Regions from separate parts of the Kribbella sp. NPDC023972 genome, predicted to be linked through region 1. Evidence: predicted binding sites of a transcription regulator. Region 1 holds the regulator's gene; the other holds the start of a gene.

The links. The regulator HrcA, encoded in region 1, represses chaperone genes, less so after heat shock. The targets are predictions, from matches to a motif close to TTGGCACTCGNNNNNNNCGAGTGCCAA.
Region 2: a site for HrcA is predicted at 2,234-2,260, ahead of AB0F43_RS13660 (FmdB family zinc ribbon protein). Genes of this name have one in related genera too.

What each region holds. Positions count from the first base shown of each region.
Region 1 is NZ_JBEZZH010000001.1:970,533-973,938, forward strand. It holds gene AB0F43_RS04385 (16S rRNA (uracil(1498)-N(3))-methyltransferase) at 1-183, opposite strand, end outside; gene dnaJ (molecular chaperone DnaJ) at 194-1,333, opposite strand; gene hrcA (heat-inducible transcriptional repressor HrcA) at 1,358-2,380, opposite strand; gene AB0F43_RS04400 (Gfo/Idh/MocA family oxidoreductase) at 2,499-3,406, opposite strand, start outside.
Region 2 is NZ_JBEZZH010000003.1:129,953-133,358, reverse strand. It holds gene AB0F43_RS13665 (penicillin acylase family protein) at 1-2,093, opposite strand, end outside; gene AB0F43_RS13660 (FmdB family zinc ribbon protein) at 2,281-2,619, shown strand; gene AB0F43_RS13655 (hypothetical protein) at 2,696-3,313, shown strand.

The sequences.
Region 1 (3,406 bases):
AGTCACGCCGGTCTTCGACGCAGCCGTCACCGCGCCCTCGGCCCACGAACCCCGCCCGTCGGTCAGCCGGATCCGCTCGCCGGGCGTAATCCGCCGTACGACCGCCGCATGCCGGCCCTCGGCGCCATCAAGCACCAGCTCCGAACCGCCGAGCTCAGGCAGGTAGAAGACCGCGAGTCCCATCGCCGCGCAGTCAGTGCGCGCCGAAGGCGTCTCGGAGGCGGCCGAAGACGCTCTTGTGGGTGGCTTGGACCTGGCCCTGGGGGCGTTCCTCGCCTCGGATGCCGGCCAGCTGCCTGAGCAGGTCGGCCTGCGTGTCGTCCAGCTTGGTCGGGGTCTCGACGATCACCTGGACGATCAGGTCACCACGCCCCGCGTGCCGCAGCCGCGGGACACCACGCGCCGTCAGCGTCATCGCCGCACCGGACTGCGTGCCCGGCCGGATCTCCAGCGGCATGGTCTCGCCCTCGAGCGTCGGCAGGTCGATCGTCGTACCGAGCGCCGCCGCCGTCATCGGCAGGGTGACCGTGCAGTGCAGGTCGTCGCCGTTGCGGGTGAAGATGTCGTGCGGCTCGACCTCGATCTCGACGTACAGGTCGCCGGCCGGGCCACCGCCGGGGCCGACCTCACCCTGGCCGGACAGCTGGACCCGGGTGCCGGTGTCGACGCCGCCGGGGATCTTCACGGTGACGGTACGGCGGGAGCGGACCCGGCCGTCGCCGGAGCACTCGACGCACGGGTTCGGGATGATCGTGCCGAAGCCGCGGCAGTTCGGGCACGGCCGCATCGTCCGCACCTCGCCGAGGAACGAACGCTGGGTGTGGGTGACCTCGCCGCGGCCATGGCAGATGTCGCAGGTGACCGGCTCCGAGCCGGCCGCCGCACCGGAACCCGAACAGGTCGGACACAGTACGGCGGTGTCGACCTTCAGCTCCCGGGTCGTCCCGAAGGCCGCCTCGGCCAGGTCGATCCGCAACGGGATCAGCGCGTCCTGCCCGCGTCTGGTCCGCGGCCGCGGCCCGCGGGTGGCCCCGCCGGTCTGGCCGAAGAAGGCGTCCATGATGTCGGTGAAGGTGAAGGCCTGCCCGAACCCGCCAGGCCCGGCTCCCGCGCCGGTGGCGAACGGGTCACCGCCGAGATCGTGCAGCTGCCGCTTCTGCGGGTCGCTCAGCACCTGGAAGGCGCGGCCGATCTCCTGGAACTTGTGGTGCGCGTCCTCGGAGTCGTTCACGTCCGGGTGGTACTGACGGGCCAGCTTCCGGTACGCCTTCTTGATCTCGTCCGGTGTCGCGTCACGGCTGACGCCCAGGACGGCGTAGTAATCGGTGCTCATACTCCAGACCAGGGGTTGGTGGTGTCAGGAATCAGCCAGGATCTGGCTGACGTAGCGCGCGACGGCCCGTACGGCGCCCATCGTGCTCGGATAGTCCATATGGGTCGGGCCGACGATGCCGAGCGTGGCCAGCGCCTCCGACTTGGACCCGTACCCGGTCGCGACCACCGAGGTGGTGGCCAGTTCCTCGTACGGGTTCTCGTGCCCGATGCGGACCGTCAGGGTCTGCGGGTTGGTCGCTTCGCCGAGCAGCTTGAGCAGGATGACGTGCTCCTCGAGCGCCTCCAGCACCGGCTTCACGTTGCGCTCGAAGTCGTCGCCGTACCGGGTCAGGTTGGCCGCGCCGCCGACCGCGATCCGCTGCTCGCCGACCTCGTCGGTGAACGCCTCCAGCAACGTCGTCACGATCGCCGCCACCAGCTGGCGGTCGGCGGGCGCGAACGTCTCGGGGACGGCGGCCAGCGACGTGGCCGCCTCGGTCAGCCGCTGCCCGGCCAGCGCGGTGTTCAGCCGGGACCGCAGGTCGGCGATCAGTTGCTCATCGACGTCGTGCGGCGGCTCCACGATCCGCTGCTCGACCCGACCGGCGCTGGTGATCAGCACGAGCAGCAGTCGCCGCGGGGTCATCGTGACCACCTCGACGTGCCGCACGTGCGACCGGTTCAGCGACGGGTACTGCACGATCGCGACCTGGCGGGTGATCTGGGCGAGCAGCCGGACAGTACGGCGGACGACGTCGTCCAGGTCGACCGCGCCGGCCAGGAAGGAGGTGATCGCCTTCTTCTCGGCCGGGGACAGCGTCTTGACCGTGCTGAGTTTGTCCACGAACAGCCGGTACCCCGCATCGGTCGGGATCCGGCCGGCGCTGGTGTGCGGCTGGGTGATGTACCCCTCCTCCTCCAGCGCGGCCATGTCGTTGCGGACGGTCGCCGGCGACACCCCGAGGTTGTGCCGGTCCACCAGCGTCTTGGAACCGACCGGCTCGTGAGTCGCCACGTAGTCCTCGACGATGGCGCGGAGAACATCCAGCTTGCGTTCGTCCAGCACGCGCACCACCCTCTCTCCGGCGTCGACCACTTGGCACTCAGCTCATTCGAGTGCCAGTCTACCGAGCCGTAGTAGCCGCCAGTGCCAGATCACGGCGTGGGACGGATCTCACGCGGTCTCAGGCGAGGTCGGGAGACGCCCCCAACGGTACGGCGGCGGGCCGGTCGACCGTACTCGCCACGTCCACCGGCTGGTCCTGGGCGGCCGCCTCCAGCACGGACTCGAGTACGTCGAGCACGTGGTAAGCGAGCGCGCCGTCGGCCCGGTGCGGCTCGCCCGACCGGATCGCGCGGGCCATGTCCGCAACGCCGACACCTCGGCCGGCTCCGGCGTACCCGCCGGCTACGGGGAGTTCGATCCAGTCACGGTTCGTGGCCGTCGCGATCTCGACCTTGCCGTCGAAGCCGTTCGGGTCCGGCACCGACAGGCTGCCCTCGGTCCCGTGCACCTCGATCCGCGGCAGCCGGGCGGCCCACACGTCGAACGACATCAGCAGTGTGGTCAGCGCACCCGACTCGTGCTCCAGTACGCCGGTCACATGCGTCGGCACCACGACCGGGAAGGTCTCACCGGCTCGTGGACCCGTGTGGATCTTCCGCTGCTGCTGCGACTGACCTGCGCGTGCGGTGACTCGCCGTACCGGACCAAGAAGGGTGACCAGGCTCGTCACGTAGTACGGGCCCATGTCGAGGACCGGACCGCCGCCGGGCTGGTAGTAGAACTCAGGCGCCGGGTGCCACAGCTCGTGGCCGGGCGTCACGAAGGACGCGGTCGCTGCGGTCGGTACGCCGATGTCGCCGCGGTCGATGGCGGCACGGGCGGTCTGGGTGCCGGTGCCGAGCACGGTGTCGGGCGCGCAGCCGATGCGCAGGTTGTTGGCGGCTGCGTACTTCAGCAGTGGCTCGGCCTCGGCGCGGTCCACGGCCAGCGGCTTCTCGCCGTACACATGCTTGCCCGCCTCCATCGCCGCCTGATGCACCGCCGCGTGCGCGGCCGGGATGGTCAGGTTGAGCACGATGTCGACGT
Region 2 (3,406 bases), on a different contig from region 1:
CGCAGGATGTCGTCGCGGCTCTCGTGCTGCGGCGTTTCGATGTTGTCCCACCAGCCACTGTTCGGCTGCTTGAGCAGGGTGTGGATCACCTCGACCCAGCGGGAACCACCGTCCGGCCAGGTGCCCTCCGGGAGCTGGTCGTGGAAGGTCAGCGCGAGCAGGTTGCGCCAGACGACGTTGAAGTACGCCGCCGCCGCGGAGTCGGCCGGCTGGGTGAAGTCCCAGTTCCGCAGCGTGTCCTGGCCCTGGCGCTCGAAGTCGTCGTCGATGCTGATCTGGAGCAGGTACGGCACCAGCATCTCGGCGGCCCGGTTCTTGGTGTCCAGCTGGATCGACGCCATCGCGTTCGCGTCCAGCTTCCCGGCCGACTTGATCCGGTCGAGAATCTGCTGGGACCGGTAGCCGTAGTCCCAGTCGTTGGTCAGGTAGTACGTGTACGTCCGCGGCACCACCGCCTGGTTCGCGGTCACGATGATCCCGTCCGCGGGATCGAACTCGGTGGGCAAGGCATCGAACGGGACGTACCCGGTCCAGTGGTACTTCGGGTCCCACCCCGGCACCGGCCAGTCACCCCGGCCGGTCTTGCGGATCGGGATCAGGCCGGGTGCCTGGTAGCCGATGTGCCCCTCGGTGTCGGCGTACACGAGATTCTGCGAGGGGACCTGGAACAGCTGCGCGGCGGCCCGGAACTGGGTCCAGTTCTGGGCCCGGTTGATCGCGAACAGGGCGTCGGCGGTGCGGCCCGGGTTCAGCGCGGTCCACTGGATGGCGACGCCGTACGGCTTGGAGTGCTTGCCCTGCTTGGCGGCGAGCTCACCGGTCTCGCGCTGGTCCTCGCCGACGTCGGAGATGAGCGGGCCGTGCCGGGTCTCGCGGACGGCGATCTTCACCGGTTCGTCCTGGCCGGCGACCTTGAACGTCTCCTCGCGGGTCGCCATCGCCCGCCACTTGTTGTTGTAGAGGACGTTGTTGCCGTCGACGCGCTCGAGGTACAGGTCGGTGACATCGGGGTCGAGGTTGGTGAAGCCCCAGGAGATCGCGTTGTTGTGGCCGATCACCACCCCGGGCAACCCGGAGAAGCTGAAGCCTGAGACGTCGTACGGACACGCCTTGGTGACGGTGTTGCAGTGCAGGCCGACCTGGGTCCAGACCCCCGGCATGGTCGCGCCGAGGTGCGGGTCGTTGGCCAGCAGCGGCTTGCCGGTGGTGGTGTGGTCGCCGGAGACGACCCACGAGTTCGAGCCGATGCCGTCGCCGCGGCCGAGCAGCTGGGGCAGTCCCTTGGCCACCTTGTCGACGGTGTCGAGCGACTTCAGCAGGTCCTTGGTGAGCATCCCACGCCGGGCCTCGGAGGCGATCGGCGCCGCGGTGAACTTGCCGCCGCGGATCGAGCCGGTGGCCATGATCGGCTCGTTCCGGTCGTACGGGTACGGCGGGTAGAGGCTCTCGATGTTGCGCGCCGGGAACGCCGCGAGCATCTTGGTCCGGGCGATCTCCTCTTCCATGTTGCCTTGGAGGTCCCAGGCCATCGCCTTCAGCCAGGCCAGGGAGTCGGCCGCGGTCCACGCCTCCGGGACGTAGTTCCGCAGGCCGCCCGGCTGCAGCGACAGCACGGCGTACTCCAGGCTGAGGCCGGAGCCGCTGTGGGTGTCCAGGTACGCGTTCACGCCGCGGGCGTAGTCGTCCAGGTACTGCCGGGTGGACGGGGTGAGCAGGCCGAGCTCCTTCTCCGCCACCTTGCGCCAGCCGAGGGTGCGGACGAACTTGTCGGTCTCGAGCGCGTCCGGGCCGAACAGTTCGGCCAGCCGGCCGGCGGTGACGTGCCGGCGGAAGTCCATCTCGAAGAAGCGGTCCTGCGCGTGCACATAACCCTGCGCGGCGAACAGGTCACTCGGGGTGTCGGCATAGATCTGCGGGATGCCGTTCGCGTCCCGGACCACCTCGACGTCGCCGTCGAGACCGGTCAGCTCGATGGTTCCGTCGTACGTCGGGAAGGAATGGCGGACGACGAAGACGACGGTACCCGCGATCACCAGGAGGACCGTGGCGAGGGCGATTCCGCTGATGATGACGACTCGAAGCAGGCGACGCACGGACCAACCGTAGAGAATCCCGCCGCCCGCCCCAAATGGGGTACCGCACAACTTTGCGTGGCTCTGCGTCCGGTGGACAGCGACGCGGAGTTGGGGTATCCCACGCCCGAGTTGGAATAGTTCGGGTGACTGGAGCATTATTAGCAGTCGAGTAGTAGGAGTGCCAACGGCCTGAAGGGAACGAACCGTGCCGACGTACCAGTACCAGTGCACCGACTGCGGCGAGGCGCTCGAGGTGCGGCAGAGCTTCACGGACGACGCGCTGACCGTCTGCCCGGCCTGCCAGGGCACCCTGCGCAAGGTCTTCAACGCCGTCGGCGTCGTCTTCAAGGGCTCTGGCTTCTACCGCACCGACAGCCGCAACTCCGGCAAGAGCACGGTCTCGGCGAAGTCCGACTCCAAGTCCGACGCCAAGTCCGACTCGTCGACCAGCTCCTCCTCGTCCTCCGACTCCAGCTCCTCGAGCTCGACGAAGGCCACGCCCTCGAGCAGCACGTCCTCGAGCACCAGCACCAGCGCCGCCTGATCCCGGCCCGCCCCTCGAGGGCGGGGCTGTGGACAACCAGCGGGTGGGGCATGGAGAAACTCGTACTTTCTCTGGCATGAGAATCCCTTCCCCACTTCGTGAACTGTTCCGTGCTGCCCGGTGGCACCGACGGCTGCTGGCCGGCGTGGCCGCCGCGGCAGCTGTGTACTTCGGCCTCGTGGCCCTCTCCCCTCCACCACCTCCGACCACCGCCGTTCTGGCCGCCGCGCGCGACCTGGCCGGCGGAGCCGTGCCCGCCGACTCCGACCTCCGCACCCTCGACCTCCCGGTCAACGCCGTGCCCGACGGCGTCCTCAGGCCAGGCACAGATCTGAGGGCACGCGTGCTGAGTGGTCCGGTCAGATCCGGCGAACCACTCACCGACGCCCGCTTCCTGGCGCCGGTCTCAGTCGCCGCGGGCTCACTGGCCTATCCGTTCCGTATCGACGACGCCGACATCAGCGCCCTGCTGCGCGTCGGCGACCGCGTCAACCTGTACGCCGCCACGAGTTCCCCAGCCGAGTCCGCGAACCTCCTCGCCCGAGCCGTCCGCGTGGTCGCCCTGCCGACTCCGCGTACGACGACCTCCGGCGCACTGGTCGTTGTCGCCACCAGCCCCGAGGTCGCCACCCGCCTGGCCCAGGCCACCACCAACTCCAGAATCACCGTGGCGCTGACCCCGGACACCAGCTGATAATCACTTTCCGGACACGAGTAGGCAGGATGCGTGTCGACCCGGCGAGCTCTCTCGCATGGACCGAGTCGTCGCCCTACCTTGTCGGGGAAC